DNA from 4 places in the Ensifer sp. GW823-FHT05D09 genome. Region 3 is predicted to be linked to each of the others. Evidence: predicted binding sites of a transcription regulator. Region 3 holds the regulator's gene; each other region holds the start of a gene.

Region 1 (2,200 bases), on a different contig from region 3:
CCGTCGTCAGGATCGGCTCGACCGCGTCAGCCTTGGCGAGGTAGATCTTGGCAAAGCCGGACGCGCCGAGTTCAGCGTAGTCGAGCGTGCCGCCGAGCAGGCCCTGGATGACGCCGTCATAGTCGGCGGCCGGGAACAGCGAGACCTTTTCGACGCCGATTGCGGCCGGAAGCTTGTCGACGATGCACTGGAAGTTGCGCAGGCGGTCGGCTTCGTTTTCGCCGCCGATGATGCCGACGCGGAATTCCTTGAGGTCTTCGGCCTGGGCGTGGCCAAGGAGGGCGAGCAGGGCAACAGTGCCCAGAAGAGCTTTCTTCAGCATAAGGTTCTCCCGTTTCTCCGGCTGTGCCGGATGATATTCGGTTTCAAAGAGGTGCCCTTGACGTGGGCCTTCGATCCTGGCGGGCGTCAGATGCCGGCCAGTGCCAGCGGCTGGAGGCTGGCAGATGCCGTTTGTTCCTGCGGGACGGCCGCGGGAATGTTGATGCTTGTCGAGGTCATCGATTCCTCGATGCCGGTGTCGGCGCCGTAGATCTCGGCGACGGCGGCCGCCGTCAGATCCTTTGGCTGGCCGTCGAAGACGACGCGGCCGTGGGCCATGCCGATGATGCGTTCGCAGTAGTTGCGCGCGGTATCGAGCGTGTGAAGGTTGGTGATCACGGTGATGCCGTCGCGCTCGTTGATGTCGCGCAGTGCATCCATGACGATCTTGGCGTTGAGCGGGTCGAGCGAGGCGATCGGTTCGTCAGCGAGCAACACCTTCGGCTGCTGCATCAGGGCACGGGCAATCGCCACGCGCTGCTGCTGTCCGCCGGAAAGCGTGCCGGCTGCCTGCAATGCCGTCTGTTCGATGCCGAGGCGTTCCAGCGCGCCGATCGCCATGATGCGCTCTTCGCGGGTAAACATGTTGAGGATGCTGAGCACCGTCGAACGATGGTTGAGGCGGCCGAGCAGCACATTGGTCAACACGTCGAGGCGCGGCACCAGGTTGAACTGCTGGAAGATCATCGCGCAGTCGCGCTGCCAATTGCGAAGGGCGGCACCCCGCAGCGACGAGACTTCCGTGCCGGCGAATTCGATCGAGCCGGACGACAGGTCGACCAGGCGATTGATCATGCGCAGCAACGTCGACTTGCCAGCGCCGGAGCGACCGATCACGCCGACCATCTGGCCCTGGGGGATGTCGAAGGTAACCGAGCTCACGGCTGTCTTCTTGCCGAATTGGCGGGTTACGTTCTTCAACTGAAACATTTCTAGCAGGTCCTCTTACGGGGAGACCGGTCATCGGTATGACACCTGCCATATCGGCGCTTCATGAAAGCGAAATGTCAGTTTCTTGTCGTTTGTGTTACAGTTCACACCCTCAAGGACGTCGTTAACAAAATGTGACACATTCAGCGGACAGGAACACCCGTTGCTACTGCTGGAAGCGCTCCGCGCTAAAGATGGTGGCACCAAGGCCGTTGGCGGCGAAGCTCTCGGGTGCGGGCGCCCCGATCAGCAGGTTGGCGGCAAAAGCGCCCAATGCCGGTGATGTCAGGATGCCGTAGCCGCCCTGGCCGGCGAGCCAGAAGAAATCCGCCCGACCCTTCGCATAACCGATCACCGGCAACTTGTCGGGCGAGAAGCTGCGCAGGCCCGCCCAGCTCTTGAAGATGCGGCGGACGGGCACGGTCGTTGCCTCCTCCACATAATGGGCGGCCCACGCGACATCGATCTCCTCGGGCTGGACGTCGCTGGGCTCGCACGGTGTGGCATCGGCGGGGGAGGCAAGCAGCCTCCCACCTTCAGGCTTCATATAGAAGTCCTCGTCGATCTCGTTGATCTCGGGCAGGGTCAGGGCGTCGATCTCTGCGGGGAGGTCCACGGTGATCGCGGTGCGGCGATGTGGCACGATGCCGACCGGCTCCACGCCGAAGAGAGTGGCAACCGGATCCGCCCAGCCGCCGGCGGCGTTGACGACGACTTGCGCGCGAATGTCGCCTGCACTCGTCGAGAGCACCCAGCGGTCGCTCTCACGGCGCGGAGCGATGACGTCGCTGCGCTCGATCACCTCGGCGCCATGGCGACGGGCACCGCGCAGGTAACCTTGCATGAGGTTCTCGACCTCAATGTCCCAGAAATTGGGATCGTAAAAGGCGCCGGCGACATACTCGCGTCGCAGGACCGGAACGAGCGCGATCGCTTCGTCGACGGTCAG
Region 2 (2,200 bases), on a different contig from region 3:
TAGTCAGGGCCGAAGACCGGCGTCTCGCCGGAGTAGGCGCGGGCAGCGACATCCGATGGCTCCTCGCGGGCAAGGCCGGCGATGGCGCGGACGGCCGCCATTTTCATTTCTTCGTTGATCGTGCTTGCGCCGCAGTCGAGCGCACCGCGGAAGATGTGCGGGAAGCAGAGCACGTTGTTGACCTGGTTGGGGAAGTCCGAACGGCCGGTGCAGATCATGGCGTCCGGGCGTGCCGCACGGGCGGCTTCCGGCATGATCTCGGGCGTCGGGTTGGCCAGTGCCATGATCAGCGGCTTTTCCGCCATCTGTACCAGCAGTTCCGGCTTCAGCACGCCGGCCGCCGACAGGCCGAGGAAGACGTCGGCGCCACCGATGCTGTCTGCAAGCACCCGGTTGTCGCTTTCCTGGGCGTAGACCGATTTCCATTGGTCCATCAGAACTTCGCGGCCCTTGTAGACAAGGCCTTCGAGGTCGTGCACCCAGATGTTTTCGATCTTGGCGCCCAGCGTGACGAGCAGGTTGAGACAGGCAAGCGCTGCAGCACCGGCACCCGAGGTGACGATCTTGGCCTTGGCGATGTCCTTGCCGGCCAGCTCGAGGCCGTTGAGGATCGCGGCCGCAACGATGATGGCGGTGCCATGCTGGTCGTCATGGAAGACGGGAATCTGCATTTTTTCACGCAGCTGGCGCTCGACCTCGAAGCATTCCGGTGCCTTGATGTCTTCGAGGTTGATGCCGCCGAAGGTCGGCTCCAGCGCCGAGATGACGTCGACCATGCGCTCGATGCTTGCGGCATCGATCTCGATGTCGAAGACGTCGATGCCGGCGAATTTCTTGAACAGGACGGCCTTGCCTTCCATCACGGGCTTGGAGGCAAGCGGACCGATGTTGCCGAGGCCGAGAACGGCCGTGCCGTTGGAGATAACCGCCACAAGATTGGCGCGCGCCGTGTAGTCGGCTGCCGTTTCCGGGTTGTCGCGGATGGCGATGCAGGGCGCAGCCACGCCGGGCGAATAGGCGAGCGCGAGGTCGCGCTGGTTGCCGAGCGGCTTGGTGGGCTGGATTTCGAGCTTCCCCGGGCGCGGGTAACGATGGAAGAAAAGAGCCTGCTGGTCGATATCGCCGCTGGCCGGACCGGTGTGGGATTTGTTTTTGTCGCCCGTGCTCATAGTCTGCATTCCTCTTTTTTGGACGTGGCCTTGTGGCACGAATTGCGAACCGCGTACAGTTTTTGCGCGGTTCTTTTGCGCCGGTGCGACGAAGCGGCCGGCGTCCGTGTCATCTTCCTGAAACACGAGTCTGGTTTTGACGGACCCCAGAAGGCTCAATCAAGACGAGGCTGGTATGATGGCGGCGCCGCAAGACAACTCCGTAAGACATCTCAGGACGTTGTTCATCTCCGACGTCCACCTCGGCTCCAAGGCGGCCAAGACCGACTTTCTCATTGATTTCCTGCGGTATCACGAGGCGGAAACCATCGTTCTCGTTGGCGACATCGTCGATGGCTGGCGGTTGAAGCGCAGCTGGTATTGGCCGCAGAACTGCAACGACGTTGTCCAGAAGCTTTTGCGCAAGGCGCGCAAGGGCACGCGCATCATCTATATCCCCGGCAACCACGACGAATTCATGCGCGATTTTCCGGGCGTTCACTTTGGCGGCATCGAGGTGGCGCAGCGCCACATGCACAAGGGTGCCGACGGCCGCAATTATCTGGTCTTGCATGGCGACGAGTTCGACGTGGTCGTGCGCAATGCCCGCATCCTCGCCTATCTCGGCGACTGGGCCTACGACACGGCAATCGCCATCAATATCGGTCTCGCAGCCATTCGCCGCCGGCTCGGCATGCCCTATTGGTCGTTCTCGTCCTGGGCGAAGCTGCAGGTGAAACACGCCGTCAACTTCATCGGCGAGTTCCAGAAGGTGGTTGCCGACGAGGCCAGGCGTCACGACGCCCAAGGGGTGATCTGCGGCCATATCCACCATGCCGTCATCGAAGACATCGGCGACATCCGCTACATCAACACCGGCGACTGGGTCGAAAGCTGCACGGCGATCGCCGAGCACCACGACGGCACCATGGAGCTGATCACCTGGCATCAGATGCGCGGCGGCGCCGCTGAAGCCGAGGGAACTGCAGAAGCCGAACGTCTGCTGGCGCAATTGCTGACGCAGCGGGCAGCGTGAAGAGGCTGCGAGCAAC
Region 3 (2,200 bases):
GCAGATGGTGGGCGAATCCGTCCGCGCGCTGGTCAATTCCGACCTCGCCTTGGCGCAGAAGGTGATCTCTGACGATACCATCCTGGATGAAGCCGAGCGCCAGATCGGCGAAAAGGCGATCATCACCATTGCCAAGCGTCAGCCGGTGGCTGCCGACCTGCGCGAGATCATGGGGTCGATCCGCATCGCCTCCGATCTGGAGCGCGTCGGCGACCTCGGCAAGAACAACGCCAAGCGCGTCATCGCCGTTGCCGGCTCCGGCATCCCGCGCAAGCTGGCACGCGGTCTTGAACACCTGGCAGAGCTTGCCCTCGTGCAGCTCAAGGAAGTCCTCGACGTCTACGCCTCCCGCTCGCCGGAGAAGGCCAACAGCATCCGCGAGCGCGACGAGGAGATCGATGCGATCTACACCTCGCTGTTCCGCGAGCTGCTCACCTACATGATGGAAGATCCGCGCAACATCACGCCCTGCACGCATCTTCTGTTCTGCGCCAAGAACATCGAGCGCATCGGCGACCACGCCACCAACATCGCCGAGACGATCTATTACATGGCGACGGGCGCCCAGCCGGAAGGCGAACGTCCGAAGGACGACAATACGTCGACGCTGGGTGCCGTAAAGGACTAAGCCCGGATACGTTCGAGTGCCTGCTTATGAACCTGCTCCGGTCGCAGCCCTGGTTGCGGCCCTGCTTTGCTGCGTCTGTAGCCCTGCGTTTTCTAGCGTGCCTTTGAAAACGCCCGGGATGCTCCAGATGCTATATGTTCGAGCATCTCACTGCGTTCGATCGAACACGGGATGCTCTGGGTAAGGAGACGTTACCTGATGTTGCCGAAAATCGCCGTTGTCGAAGACGAGGAGGCGCTGAGCGTGCTCTTGCGCTATAACCTCGAAGCCGAGGGTTTCGATGTCGATACGATCCTGCGTGGGGATGAGGCCGAGATCCGTCTGCAGGAGCGCCTGCCGGATCTCTTGATCCTCGACTGGATGCTGCCGGGTGTTTCCGGCATCGAGCTTTGCCGACGCCTTCGCCAGCGCCCGGAGACCGAGCGCCTGCCGATCATCATGTTGACGGCGCGGGGCGAGGAGAGCGAGCGGGTTCGCGGCCTTGCCACAGGTGCCGACGACTATGTGGTCAAGCCGTTCTCGACCCCTGAGTTGATGGCCCGCGTCAAGGCGATGCTGCGGCGTGCCAAGCCCGAAGTTCTGTCTACGCTGCTGCGCTGCGGCGATATTGAACTCGACCGCGAAACCCACCGGGTGCATCGCCGCACGCGCGAGGTCCGCCTCGGTCCGACGGAATTCCGCCTGCTCGAATTTCTGATGTCCTCTCCGGGTCGGGTTTTCTCGCGGTCGCAGCTTCTCGACGGCGTCTGGGGCCACGATATCTATGTCGACGAGCGTACCGTCGATGTGCATGTCGGCCGCCTGCGCAAGGCGCTGAATTTTTCGAGCATGCCGGATGTCATCCGCACCGTTCGCGGTGCCGGCTACTCGCTCGAGAGCTGAGCCATTCATCCAATAAAAAAGGGGCCGCGCGGCCCCTTTTTTATGTGTTGTCTTCGAAGCCTTAGCGAGCGCGGCGGCGCTCGGCGGACGGCTGGTAGGCAAGCCGCGCATGGAAAGTGCAATAGGGCGAAGCTTCCGGAGAGTCGTTGCCGCAGAAGTGGAACTCTTCCTTCAGCGGGTCGCCGATCGGCCACTTGCAGGTGCGCTCCGTCAGCTGCGTCAGCTCAAGGCGGCGCGACATCGGCACGACCACATCCGTCCGAACGCTGAAATCCTGTTCGGCAACGAAATCGACTTCGACCTCTTCCTTGAGAACGGTGGCGCCAGCCGGGCGGGTAACCGTGCGGGTGGTGACGCGCGAAGCGTAGTTCGGAGCGCGCGGCGCCGAGGTGGCCGGGCGCTGCTTCGGCCGGGTCGCGGCGGCTGTGCCGCCAGCCTTGGCCCTGCCGGGCAGGCTCAGCCGGTGAACCTTGCCGATGACCGCATTGCGGCTGACGCCGCCAAGCTGTGCCGCGATCTGGCTCGCGCTCAGGCCCTCGGACCAAAGCTTCTTCAGTTTTTCCACCCGCTCGTCAGTCCAGTTCATTTCTGCACTCTCCGTTCTCAGCGTTGGCGATGACAGAATCCCTCACCACGCTCCGGACAGGCTCCGGAGCTGCAACGCGATAACACTTTTGGTGACTAGGTCCG
Region 4 (2,200 bases), on a different contig from region 3:
CATGCGCCGCTGATGGCTGATCTCGCTCTGGTGCACCTCGCTCATGCCTTCTTCCTGTAGATGTGGAAGCCGCCATAGATGGCCGAGCGATCGGCGTTGCCGAGCTTCAGCGATGTCTCGGCATCATAGTGCCACTGCTCCATCAGTGCCGGCGAGAGACGGCCGGTGAGGATGCTGTCTTCGGCAGCAGTGCGGAAGATGACGGTCGCGTCTGCAGCAGCGGTGCGGGTGATCTCGGTCCACAGGTCGTTCAACCGCTGGTCGTTCATCCAGTCCTGCGCGTCGAGCAGGACGTAGCGGTCGACCGATGCGGCCGGCTTCTTCGCCAGAAGCTCGGTGAAGCTGGCATGATGGACCTGAACGTCCTCGGCGCGGTTGCGGATCGTCTCATAGTTATCGGTGTGCAGGTAGGCCGGAAGGTCGCCCTCATGCGGCAGGGGATAGCGTCTCGCGAAGGCCTGCCAGGCGAAGTAGTTTTCCCTGAGCGGAAAATGGCACGTCAGCTTTTCAAGGCGATGGCGAAGCACGGCGGCCAGCGACTTGTCGGCGCTGAGGCTTGCCAGTTCGTCGAATTGCTGCGGCGGGATGCCAAGGCCGAACAGCGAGCTTTTCTGGCTGGTGATCCAGCGGATGAACGGACGCTCGAACAAAGGCGCCAGCCGTGTATCGAAAAACTGGCGCTGCTCGCGCATGGAGCGTGCCTGGACGAACTCTTCCGGGTTGACGCCGTGCAGACGTGCCAGGATGTGGCTGGCAGCGATGAAGCGGCCGAGCAGGCCGGTGCGATAGATGTTGCGGCCGAAGACGCCGATGCGTCGACGCCCGCTGACGCTGCGGCCGTTCCAGTAGCTTCGGGTCGCCTGGTCGACCTTCGGGGCGATGAACAGATCGAATGCCTGGACGTTCGATTGGGTGCCCTGCGTCGCCAGGAACCGCACGACGTCCTTATGACCAGGCAGGTGGCGGAAGGCGGCAAGCTTCAATCGGTTGAGCGCGATGTGGTGTGGGTTGAGATCGACGACGTCGATGCGGCTGGGGCCGGCCGAGAGATAGGTCAGCATGTTGCAACCGCCGGAGCCAATGGTGACGATGCGGTGCCCCGGGCGAAGCTGCATGGCTTCCATGTCGACGATAGGGTCTTCCCAGATCTGTGGATAGACGAGGCCGGAGAAGAGCAGGCCGAACAGGCGCTCGGAGAGGCCAGCAAGCGAGAAGGTCTTGTGTTGCAGGAGGGCGTTTTTCAGCTTCGGATTGTTTCTGCCAAAGCCGACATCAGGGGCAAGTTCGGTCATCTCTGCCGCTCATCCAGTTGAAACTTAGCCGCTTCTAAAGTGACTCCGCTACACTTTGATGACGGGGTTTTTCACAGCTCCCGCACTGCACAAAAATAGCTGACTACGATTTTTCACCCATAAGAATTCATTAAACCCTGGCGTGCTAGCTCCTTCTCATATTCGGGGGGCGTCGACATGATGTTAAGAACGTTTCTGCCGAAGCCCGAGCAGCGATTTGCGGCTGCCGGCACGGCATTGGGGGCTTTGTTTCCGGCGATCTGGTTGACCACGGAAACGTTTTTTTCGGATGGATCCTTCACCCATTGGAACTTTTCCGGAGCGCTCGCGGCGGGCGTCATGCCCTTCGTCGCTGGAGCCTCCTTCTACCGCTGGTCCTATTCACGACGGTTGGAACGCGAGCTCAAGGCCGCGCGCCGCGCCGAGCGGCGGCTGCGCAACGAGGTTCATCGCGATCGGTTGACCGGGCTTGAAAACCGCTCCGCACTGGAGGCAGACGTGTTGCGCGCTCTGCGCTCTGATGGTGCGCCGTTCGAGCGCCGGCCGCTGCTGCTGATCGATCTCGACCGGTTCAAGGCGGTCAACGACACCATGGGCCATGATGCGGGCGACCGGCTGCTGAGCGGTATCGGCCTGCGGCTGAGGCGAGCCTTCGCCGGCGAGGCGACGGTCTATCGCCTCGGTGGCGACGAGTTCGTACTGCTTGGTCCGGGTTCTCCGTCGGATGCCGAGGTCACGACCCTTGCCGGCCGGGTGAAGGCGCTGTTCGATGCGCCCTTCGATCTGGTCGATGGTCAGGCGGCTTCTGGTTGCAGCATCGGCGTCACGTTCCTGGAACAGGGCGATCTGTCGACCGGCGCGGTCTTGAAACGGGCGGATCTCGCGCTCTACGAAGCCAAGGAAATGCG

Evidence for each region. The regulator PhoB, encoded in region 3, activates phosphate uptake and scavenging genes when phosphate is short. The targets are predictions, from matches to a motif close to TGTCATNNANCTGTCAT.
Region 1: the regulator PhoB is predicted to act here: its motif matches at 1,315-1,331, upstream of phnC (phosphonate ABC transporter ATP-binding protein).
Region 2: the regulator PhoB is predicted to act here: its motif matches at 1,277-1,293, upstream of AC1Q80_RS08520 (UDP-2,3-diacylglucosamine diphosphatase).
Region 4: the regulator PhoB is predicted to act here: its motif matches at 1,340-1,356, upstream of AC1Q80_RS11710 (BtaA family protein).

Annotation. Positions count from the first base shown of each region.
Region 1 is NZ_JBXAIA010000011.1:217,020-219,219, forward strand. Features, by position in the region: gene phnD (phosphonate ABC transporter substrate-binding protein) at 1-322, opposite strand, end outside; gene phnC (phosphonate ABC transporter ATP-binding protein) at 409-1,251, opposite strand; gene AC1Q80_RS26435 (NAD(P)/FAD-dependent oxidoreductase) at 1,418-2,200, opposite strand, start outside.
Region 2 is NZ_JBXAIA010000002.1:574,835-577,034, reverse strand. Features, by position in the region: gene AC1Q80_RS08525 (NADP-dependent malic enzyme) at 1-1,169, opposite strand, end outside; gene AC1Q80_RS08520 (UDP-2,3-diacylglucosamine diphosphatase) at 1,345-2,184, shown strand.
Region 3 is NZ_JBXAIA010000001.1:459,756-461,955, forward strand. Features, by position in the region: gene phoU (phosphate signaling complex protein PhoU) at 1-628, shown strand, start outside; gene phoB (phosphate regulon transcriptional regulator PhoB) at 827-1,510, shown strand; gene AC1Q80_RS02275 (GcrA family cell cycle regulator) at 1,572-2,096, opposite strand.
Region 4 is NZ_JBXAIA010000003.1:277,051-279,250, reverse strand. Features, by position in the region: gene AC1Q80_RS11715 (class I SAM-dependent methyltransferase) at 1-45, opposite strand, end outside; gene AC1Q80_RS11710 (BtaA family protein) at 42-1,292, opposite strand; gene AC1Q80_RS11705 (putative bifunctional diguanylate cyclase/phosphodiesterase) at 1,470-2,200, shown strand, end outside.